3 regions of the Paenibacillus sp. FSL H8-0457 genome follow, and region 1 is predicted to be linked to each of the others. Evidence: riboswitches for the same ligand, from Rfam matches in the RefSeq annotation. Region 1 holds a riboswitch; each other region holds the start of a gene.

The links. A riboswitch is a leader RNA that binds a small molecule or an ion and turns the genes downstream of it on or off. The one in region 1 is predicted to bind cyclic di-AMP.
Region 2: linked by a shared signal. The riboswitch ahead of MHI43_RS02245 (hypothetical protein) and the one ahead of MHI43_RS00485 (C40 family peptidase) in region 1 are both predicted to bind cyclic di-AMP.
Region 3: linked by a shared signal. The riboswitch ahead of ehuB (ectoine/hydroxyectoine ABC transporter substrate-binding protein EhuB) and the one ahead of MHI43_RS00485 (C40 family peptidase) in region 1 are both predicted to bind cyclic di-AMP.

What each region holds. Positions count from the first base shown of each region.
Region 1 is NZ_CP150293.1:101,264-104,756, forward strand. Features, by position in the region: gene MHI43_RS00480 (GNAT family protein) at 1-407, opposite strand, end outside; gene MHI43_RS00485 (C40 family peptidase) at 913-1,386, opposite strand; cyclic di-AMP (ydaO/yuaA leader) riboswitch at 1,391-1,526, opposite strand; gene MHI43_RS00490 (hypothetical protein) at 1,873-2,700, opposite strand; gene MHI43_RS00495 (M1 family metallopeptidase) at 2,712-3,493, opposite strand, start outside.
Region 2 is NZ_CP150293.1:513,969-517,461, forward strand. Features, by position in the region: gene pruA (L-glutamate gamma-semialdehyde dehydrogenase) at 1-69, opposite strand, end outside; gene MHI43_RS02240 (proline dehydrogenase family protein) at 266-1,186, shown strand; gene MHI43_RS02245 (hypothetical protein) at 1,336-1,797, opposite strand; cyclic di-AMP (ydaO/yuaA leader) riboswitch at 1,934-2,106, opposite strand; cyclic di-AMP (ydaO/yuaA leader) riboswitch at 2,649-2,817, shown strand; gene MHI43_RS02250 (hypothetical protein) at 2,947-3,357, shown strand.
Region 3 is NZ_CP150293.1:6,353,804-6,357,296, reverse strand. Features, by position in the region: gene MHI43_RS28700 (SDR family NAD(P)-dependent oxidoreductase) at 172-915, shown strand; cyclic di-AMP (ydaO/yuaA leader) riboswitch at 1,286-1,432, shown strand; gene ehuB (ectoine/hydroxyectoine ABC transporter substrate-binding protein EhuB) at 1,787-2,641, shown strand; gene ehuC (ectoine/hydroxyectoine ABC transporter permease subunit EhuC) at 2,643-3,296, shown strand; gene ehuD (ectoine/hydroxyectoine ABC transporter permease subunit EhuD) at 3,300-3,493, shown strand, end outside.

The DNA of each region.
Region 1 (3,493 bases):
CCCGCCTTTTCGTACGCGCGGATCGCACGTTCATTCCAGGTCATTACCTCCAGGTCGATCTCATCGGCAGGCCGCCTCCGCCTCGCTTCCCGGACAATCGTCTGCATAAACCGTTTACCCATTCCCCGCCCGCACCAATCAGGCCGCATGCCCAGCCCGATTCGCGTAACCTCATGCATCGGAAACAGTTGGGCAAATCCCCATAGCGTCTTCCGTTCATCCAAAATCGAAATGTACTGTTCCCGGCGGATGTCGGGATCCCCAAACTCGATCTCAAGCCCCTTCATCTGCTCCCAGGGAAGAAAAGCGTAAATGTTATAGGGAGGAGGATAGGTCCAGGCGCATATTTCTTTCGCGTGCTCTTCACGCATGACCACCGTATGAAATGAAATCGGTGCTGCATCCATTGGCAAAGTCCCCCTGTCATAATTACAAATTAAATTATACCCCATTTCTCAAACATTCTAGCCGCATCAAAAAGCCCGTCCAAGAGAAGTAGGTCTCCTTTGACGGGCAAACGGATATGTATGGGCAGGACGAGGATAAGACATCGAAGCTTAGGAGGATTCTCCGGTCGACTTTTCATACTGATCATTGCTCATGATGCGCTCGGCACCTACGTATCGCTGCTCGTAGTAGTCCTCAGAAAATAAAATCAATATTTTTCCATTAGGGTGTTTAATGAAGGGAGAGGAGGGTATATAAAGGGTAGAAGATGCAACGACATGAGGGGGCGAAGTGAATTCGCATAATAATTTTCTTTTTTTCTCGAAAAGTGGGAACTTTTTCGTTGTCCCAAACGTTATAAAGGTATACACAGAGCAGACAAAAGAAAAAGCCGCTGGATGAGATCGGCACAATCTCATACGCCCAGGGCTTCTTGTAAAGGATAAATCAATGAAGTTCCAGTAATTAATTGTAGTTCACAGCTACAGACTTGTACGTAGACTGACTCATGACTCGCTTAGCACCTACGTATCGATTGGCGTAATAGCTCTGGCTCAGCGGACTGATGATGACACCGCGCGAGGATGAGGAATGAGCGAATTTGCCGCCCCCAACATAAATACCCACATGAGATACACCTCTGCCGGATGTGTTGAAGAACACGAGATCGCCAGCTTTCAGCTTGCTCTTGGCTACGGCCGTACCGACTTTGTATTGAGCTCCAGACGTGCGCGGCAGGCTAAGACCAAGTTTCTTGTAGATATAGCTGGTGAATCCGGAGCAGTCAAAACCATTCGTTGTGGTTCCACCTGTTTTATAAGAGACACCAATGGCTGGTTTGATTGCAGTATTTAATTTGGAATCGGCGAAAGCGCTTCCGGTCCCTAATGTGAGTGCGAGGGCCAGGCCTAGAGAAATGGCCGTTAACTTCTTTTTCAAAACAAAAAGCTCCTTCCATTGCCTGCGAGGTTAGCTTAAGGGTTCGGTTGAAGGTCCCCTATGATCCCTCTCTTGCGAGATCAATTCACCCAAAACGGATCCCCCGCTTCCCAATCATGGGAATTCGGCTCCTTAAAATGTTGATGAACCCATTCATAGACGTCTGACGTTCCAACATGCTTAACGAAATTACATAGTTCCAGCAAAAAGTTACAGTAAAGATGACAAAGTTGTTACTAACATATTCGTTATTTTAGCAGAGTATTAACAATTTGGCAAATGAGGAAAGCTCATTTTTATACAAAAAAACCTGTCCCCATCATGCGGGATCAGGTTTTTTTGTAACTTGGCCATCGGAAAATGTAATATTGAGGAAAAATGAGCTTCTATTCTTTGTAAAATCAAGTCCGAGAGAGAAATGTGTCGCTTCCGATTACAGCATATTTACGAGCTTGTTTATCATATGATGGTAACGAAATGTAACGATTAGGCATGCTGCGAAGAAGAATCCCGCCACAAATGATATTGGGCGGAAATTACCCAAATTTGGAAGAGTCCATTTAAAAAATAAGAGGCTTGCTGAATAATCAAGCCGATCAATCCCGCCCAGAAGAGCGATGCCGAGCTCAGGAGCAAAAGAATGACGCAGGCCGATCCGCCAACGGTAAGGGATAACAGCACAGCCGTGCCCAGTCGGCGGAAGAGCGCAAGAACGGAGCTGATCATGCCGGAATTGTCCGTACGGCCGAATTGCATATAGAGCAATAACAGGCGAATCAGATAGGCGTACAGAAACCAGCCGGCTGCATGAGGCAGCGCATGAAGCAGCAGAACCGGCTCATGGATCCCGTTCAGCAGGATCGGAAGGATTTTGGGCAGAATCCAGTATCCGGGCACAAAGGTAAGAACAAGTTCGATCAGATAAAATACCGTAACGGGCTTCCATAGCTTCTGCATGCCGGTGAAGAAGAATAATCCGCGCTCGCCCTTAGCCTCCTGGTGGAGGTTATAGAAGATGCCTGCCCGAATGAGCGGGGTACATACCATCCGGATCAGGAGCAGAGCGGCCAGAAGCCAACCATAGGTATGGACCGTGCCGCTTAACGATAGACTCATCTCGCCCTCGTAGAAGAATAACAGGCGACTAAGCTCGTTAGGGGCAGAATCCGGATACCGCATCAGCAGGGGGACGACTGCCGATTTTACAAGCCGGTACAGGCAATATCCCCACAGCATGCGGTACAAGAACAGCAGAATGGAGACGTATAATTGGTCTTTAACACTGATCCACCCTTGGCCTGCATAACTTTTCATGTGCTCCCCCCTCACCATGACAGGCTGCCGAACAACGTCTCCACAAGCTTGGTAATACTGAGATTCCAGCGTGTGACCACCTTCGGATCCATTCCTGCCTTCATATAGTTATTGATGTGTCTATTCTCCAGAACGATGGAGTATTTCGGATCAACCATGGCCCAGGCGAGCGGGGTGCTGTACTCCAGGGTGTACGTAACTTTTTCGTCCTTACCGCTCCAGGTTCGCTCCACCGTTTTGCCGTCTTCAAAGGCGAACACGATAGGCACATCGGTTATATCTCCGTCCTTGCTCGTAATCTTGACCGTGGATTCATACCGCGGATGGTCTGACGTGCCTTTATTTTTGGTTTTGATCACATCGATGGCGACGTCGGCCATTTGGCTTCCATATACATATTGGTCAAAATACGATTGCCAGGATGTTTTGCTTACTTGCTCGACGACTTTCTGAAAATCAGACGTGGTTGGGTGCTTGAACCGATATTTCTGGGCATAGGTATGCATGATTTTCCCCATCATCTGTGGACCGACCTGCCGTTCAATGCCTTGCAGCACCAGCTTGCCTCTCGTGTAAACATTCAGCGCGTAGTTCTCGTGTGAGCTGTATTTCCAGGACTCCATCTTCAGCGGGGCAGGGGAGGTAATCGATGCTCCTTGAGCAGCGGTGTTGGAGGTAATGCCGTATTCCTTCTCCATCACTCTTTCTTCTGCATAGGTTGCAAAGGCCTCGTCCAGCCACGCTTCCTCAAATTCGTTGCTTGCGATCATTCCGTAAAAATATTGGTGGGCGA
Region 2 (3,493 bases), 410 kb from region 1:
ATCGTATAACTTGTTGTTCCACTCGTTGTTGAAGTCCATAAATGGTTCGTTCCGAAAAGGTGCTCGCATGGGGAGGCCCCTCCTTAACATGATATGAATCGAAGCTTCAGGCCAATGGTCCAGCTGCGGATCGTCATGGTGGCATGGTTAGGATCTCCTGGTGAAAACCTCTATTTAAATATGTATGTCTCCCTGCATGCCGTCATGATTTTTGCATATGAGTTAGATAGAGTCATTTTGGTTACCTTGCAAAGGGGGCGCGCGCATGGACGGAACCGAGCTTTACCGTAAAGTGATCCTGACGGTGTCCGGCAATAAACTCGTGAAATGGCTGTCGATCAAGTACGGCCGGAAATTGGCTGGCCGATTCATTGCCGGCGATACCTTGGATGAGGCGCTGGACGAAATCGAGAGGCTGAACGCGAAAGGCATTCTCGTTACGCTGGATCATTTGGGGGAGGGCATTACGACGCTGGATGAAGCGGCCGGGTACCGAGAGGAATATTTGAAGCTGGTGGAAGGGATTGGGAGGCGCGAAGTGCAATCGAACGTATCCTTGAAACCGACGCAGATGGGCATGGCCCTGGACCCCGAGAAGGCTTACGAAAACATCAGGTCGGTGGTAAGAAAGGCTAAAGAGCACCGCAACTTCGTTCGCCTGGACATGGAGGATTCGCCGTATACCCAGGCAACCATCGATATGACGCTCCGCCTTCATAAGGAGGGGCTGACCAATGTGGGGACCGTGATGCAGGCCTACTTGTTCCGTACGGAGGAGGACGTGAAGAATCTGTTAAGGGCCGGCGTTAATTTACGGCTAGTAAAGGGCGCGTACAAAGAGCCGGGAACCATCGCCTTTCAGCAGAAGCGGGAGGTCATTGACAACTACAAGAAATTGGTCAAAATGCATTTCGACCAAGGGGCCTACGTCGCGATTGCCTCGCATGACGACAACATCATCGACTGGGTGAAGGTATTTGCCGAGCAGAGCCGCATAGACAAACAGGACTATGAATTTCAGATGCTGTATGGACTGCGGATGAACGATCAAGCAGCGCTTGCGCAGGACGGCTACCGTATCCGGTGTTATATGCCCTATGGAACGATGTGGTACCCGTATTTCACCCGGAGGCTGGCAGAGAAGCCGGCCAATCTGATGATGGTGCTCAAAAATATGTTCAAGTGAGCGGGATCCGATTGCAGAACCCCGTCAAAATGCCTGATGAAATAAGTGGCTTTTTGACGGGGTTCTTCATGGTTTCAAAAAACATCAGGCTGCTTAGAAGTGCCCAATCCAAAGGAAACGGGGATAGTAGCTCTCTGTAGCTGCTGCCCCTAGAAATGATAATACGCCTCCGAGCAATCCATCAGGAAGGAACGCTCCAGCGGCAGACTGCCTAACCGCTTCCGGCTAATGTGCTGATGCTGATTGGCCTCTAAATCGGCGAGGGCCGATACCGCCAACAGCATCCGTACGGATCCCCATTGCTGCTTTTGGACATAGCGAATGGCTTCCATCACGTGCATGCCTCTCAGCCTTGAGAATACGGATGCCCAGCGAACCAGATCCGCAAACTCTCTTGTGCTGGGCAGCGCATATTCGGCATACCCGGATGCGTTTTTACAGCTGATTTTGAACAAGCCGCAGTTCCTGCTGTGATCGCTCCAGGGGATAAAACGTTCGGCCGAACCCCGGTCGAAACGAAATATCTCCATATGGCGGATAGTCTCTTCACCTAATGCAGGCACTGCGGTTTCGATGACGGGTGTAAGCGCTGCCTCGATGAGTTTCGTCATGATATGATCTACGCTCCTTTATAAGAATGTTATATGCACGGCAAATAGGCCTGGTGAGCAGAGAAACCCCGCTCTCCAGGCCTATTTATGGTTAGAGCCCCAATTCCGGCGGCCGCTATGCCAAAGCTTGGATGGTATTCTCTCTCAACAACGCGCCTACGAGGTTAGCTGACGGATTCGGACTGAGAGCACCCTACCACTGGGCCCTTCGATCCTAGGCGCAGCGGATTCACCCCATTCACCAATCGAAGACTGGTGACTTTGGTTCCCCCGTCTCCCGGTCTGTCGGGAGCTCGGCGTATAACGTGTTTCGAATAGATGGATGAATCATACGCCGGAGGAAACGAAAAGTAAATGACCGTATGGGACGAATAGATTCCGAAATGTGATGAAAACGGTAAAAGAAAACGCGTACAATCGGCCGTGTCATCTATTATCGTGGCAAAATCTCGGTATCTCGTTGGATTGCGATAAATAAGAGAAAACAAGAGAAATACATAGTATAGAGCAGTATACGGAAGATAAAGACGAAATACTGCTTGGTTCCTGTTCGACATAACGCCAGATGTGTTTTTGCTCACATTTACATCCTGCAGGGCCGGACGTATGATACGAACTATGAATTGACGGTTATCAACGACCAAGGCATACGGGCAGCCGTTCCATGAAGGTAAAGGCAGTGTGAGAGCTGCGCCTGGCGCTTTATGGATCGAATCTTAGGAGAAGGCACCATGGGCCTTGCTGAGATTTGAAGGTAGAGGCGACTCTCACCGCGTGAACCTCCTGTTGCTGTGCTGTTATGCCCAGTCTGGATGACAAGTCAATGGCTAATAGAATAACATGCTACTCGTTTTTAATTTTCGCTGAGTCCTTGAATGGAAAAGGAACGGGGGAACCAGTCGGGAGATGAACCTGATCTCTCTGGGGTGAATCCTGTAGACAAGATAACGGTCTATGGGTAGGGCGACTCTCACGCCCGAATCCGTCAGCTAACCTCGTAAGCGTATCGAGAGAGGCAACGATTGTCGTGGACTTGGGCCACGGTGTATTTCACCGTGGCCTGTAAGAAGCCTGCGGGAAGAGTTCTTCTCTTTCCGCAGGCTTCTTTGTTGTTGCCTTCTCTTTCTGACCTTAGGAGGAGAAACGAAGATGGAGAAACCACAGGAATTCATCCTGGTATCCGCGCCGAACAAGGCCGGGGAGGAATTCGTCCGCCAGCTGATTCACAAACGTGTTCCGTTTGCGGCCATAGCCAACAACCGGGCTGAGCAGCAGAGGCTGCGAGAACTGGGCTGCAGACCCATCATTTTGATTGATACAAGAGACGAGCAGACCTGGATCATTCCCGAGTTTCCCGTCAGCAAGGTGTTTCTGTTCGAAAGCAGCTTGAATCTGTGCTGCCGCTATTTACGGATCTGCCGGACATGGACCTCGGAGTCGATTTACGTGATCACCCATTCCGGCAATCCGCGCTTGATATACAAAGGGCTGGGTGCCGATGTGGTGCTTCATACGAATCATCATCAGGTGTCCTTTCTGATGGCATCCGTAATGAGCTAAGCGTTTGGACTGACGCCACAAGAGTTAGGGGAGGTTACATTCATGCAGGATTTAGTTATGGTGCTCATTTTGGGAGGAACCTACGGACTGCTCATGCTGTTTATGTCCTGGTGCGGGCGCGTGGTTTCGGAACCGG
Region 3 (3,493 bases), 870 kb from region 1:
CTTGAATAGGGTTATTGCTTTGCGACTATTTTTAGCGAACATTCTTTTTCTTCGATAGGTTGCTGGTCATTCATTAGGAAACGGGGTATTGGAATATCATGGTCGGTATTTGCCTATTCTACATGAATGGATAGCCGGTTGATGAATTTACAACATAGGAGTGATCAACGCATGAAATTTGATTCCAAGGTTGTCATCGTGACGGGGGGCGCCAGCGGGATTGGCGAAGCGGCAGTCAGACTTTTTGCAAAAGAGGGAGCCAAGGTCGTTATCGCGGATTATTCCGACCAGGGACAAGCGGTTTCCGACGAATTGAGAGGAGCCGGCTTTGAAGCGCTGTTCGTCAAAACGGATGTAACCCAAGAGCAGGAAGTCGCGAATATGGTGAATCAGACGGTGCAGCATTTTGGCCGTGTCGATGTATTGTTTGCCAATGCAGGCATTGCCCATGATGCTCCTGCCGATCAGTTAACGATGGATAACTGGCAGAGAACGATTGATATTAATCTGACAGGGGTCTTCCTGTGCGATAAATATGTTATTCAGCAAATGCTGTCCCAAGGAACCGGAGGGGCAATCGTAAACTGCGGCTCGATCCATAGCCATGTCGGAAAAGCAGGAGTAACCGCCTATGCTTCGGCCAAGGGAGGCGTCAAGCTATTAACCCAGTCGCTCAGCGCAGACTATGCCTCCAAAGGAATCCGAATCAATGCCGTGTGTCCGGGATATATCGATACGCCGCTGATCAAGGGAAGAACGGAAGCGATCACGCAGCACCTGGTCGGCCTTCATCCGATGGGCCGTTTGGGACAGCCGGAAGAAGTGGCCAAAGCCGTGTTGTTCCTCGCCAGTGAAGAGGCCTCCTTCATTACGGGCACGAGCCTGCTGGTGGATGGCGGCTATACCGCAGTATGACAAGAAAAGCCCTGATGCTAAGCATCGGGGCTTTTTTTTAAGTCATTCCAGGCGTTGTTATCAGACTTATTTATGGAGTGTTTCAAAAATTTTTTTTCGGTCCCGTATTTCATACGGGCAGACTTCCTGATCCGGGGCTCATTCATGGCATAAAACATATATGGCATGAACGATTTCCGCAAGACCCGTCAAATGCCTGCTATATAGCGGAAAATGGAGCATGGATTCCATGACCAATCCGGTGTATGGACAGCCTTAAACAAGGTGTTCAAAAGGCTCAATATCCTCGTTGCAAAAACGGTGTTTTTTACTTCTGAATTTCCAGAAAAAGCGGTTAAAGGGGTTTGACTTTTCCTGAGCTTCCCTTTATCATGAACACACGCTTAGTTTCCGGCATACATATTCCGGAAAGCGGGGGAACCAGTTTCACCAGGGGCGAGTCACTTGGAATTCACGAGTGTAGGGTACCATCTTACCCGAGTCCGTCAGCTAACCTCGTCAGCAGTGGATGGGTCTTGCATACATAATGGATGTTCATACAAAAGGCCCTTTATTCTCTATAGGGGCCTTTTCTCTATTTTTTGACCCCCTGCTGGCGGAGCTATGTCTAGATCCCCTGTTTGGTGGTCTTTTTGCATTCAATTACAGAGGAGGGGCAACGTCTGCAAATGTGGAACGAATTGAATCGATCAGACGGCATTGGGTCAAAGCGTGCAAGGAAGCGGATGAATCATCTTCCCTGAAGCCTCGTCCCATGCACGGGTATCTGAACGTCTATATATCCAAGTTAACACATGTGCTAACACGGATAATTTCGTCATGCCGTTTTTTTAAGAAAGTGAAAAGCTATTACGAAAGGTTGTGGAAGGTTTTGAAGAAAGTGGTTGTGCTGGTGTTGTCCGTGATGATGGTGGTATTGCTCGCGGCTTGCGGCGACAAAGGAAGTACGCTGGATCGAGCCATTGAGCAGGGATATATCACCGTAGGGTTTGCGAACGAGAAGCCGTATGCCTACAAAGAAGCCAATGGGGAGCTCACGGGCGAAGCGGTTGAGATTGCCCGCGTTATTCTGGAGCGTCTTGGCATCAAGGAGATGAGAGGGGAGCTAACGGAATTTGGTTCGCTGGTCGCCGGATTGCAGGCCGATCGGTTTGATCTGATCACGGCAGGCATGTTCATTAATCCGGACCGATGCTCTGCCGTCCTGTTCGCGAACCCGGAGTACAGCATCGGGGAAGCCCTTGCGGTAAAGCAAGGGAATCCGATGGAACTTGGAAGCTATGAGGACATTGCCAAGAATGAGCAGGCCAAGGTGGCCGTCATGACCGGTGCGGTCGAAATCGGCTACATGGAGAAGTCGGGCATTCCTGCGGACCGGATCGTACAGGTCCCTGACCAGGCTTCGGCGATTAGCGCCCTCCAGGCCGATCGGGTGCAGGCGATTACCATGACGGGGCCGTCCCTGCAGGCGATGCTGGATTCAGCCAGCGACGACAGCATCGAACGCGTGGCTGATTTCGAGCAGCCGGTCATCGACGGCGAAAGCGTTCGCGGTTACGGGGCTACGGCTTTCCGCCAAGCGGATACCGAGTTCCAGGAGGCTTATAATGCCGAGCTTGAGAAGATGAAGGAGTCGGGCGAGCTGCTGGAAATTTTGCAAGAGTTCGGGTTCACGGAAGAAGAGCTCCCGGGTGAGATGACGGCCGCTGCGCTCTGCGGGGAATAGCATGCCGAATTCTTGGATCGATTTTCTTCCGACGCTGCTCAAAGGAGCAGAGATCACGATTATCGTCGCGTTCTTTTCAGCCATCCTGGCTATCGCGATGTCCTTTGCAGCCGGATTGTGCCGGCTGTCGAAGCTCTGGATCGTCCGCACGGCGACGGCCGTGTACGTCGAAATCTTTCGGGGAACCTCCTTGCTGGTGCAGCTCTTCTGGTTGTATTTTGCCCTTCCGTTCATCGGCATCGAGCTTCCGAAAATGCTGGCGGCGATTCTCGCGATCGGACTTAACTTCGGCGCATACGGCTCCGAGATTGTTCGCAGCGCGGTGCTGGCCGTTCCGAAAGGACAGTGGGAAGCTGCCGTGGCGCTTAATATGAAGCCTTGGCAGAGGCTGTGGAACGTTATACTGCCCCAAGCATCCCTGCGAATGCTTCCCCCGTTCGGGAATCAGCTTGTGGAACTCATCAAATCCACCTCGCTCGTTTATTTCATCACGATGGCGGATTTAACGTATCAGGCGATGGTGCTCCGCAACAATTACATCTCCTGGACCACCGAGATTCTGGTGCTGCTGCTCCTCATGTATTTTGTCATTGCGACGCTCGTCTCGATGGCGGTTCGACTGCTGGAGCGCAAACTGACCGCGGGGAGGCTGTAGCGTATGTGGGATTGGAAATATGTGTTTGAAATACTGCCGCAGCTTCTGAGCGCATTAAAAATGACGGTATGGGTCACGCTCTGTGCTTTTGTGGTGGCATTGATTATCGGACTGCTGCTTGCCTTTGCCGCGCGGAGCAAATTTAAGCCCTTGTCGCTCATCACCAAAGGAATCATAGAATTTATTCGCAATACCCC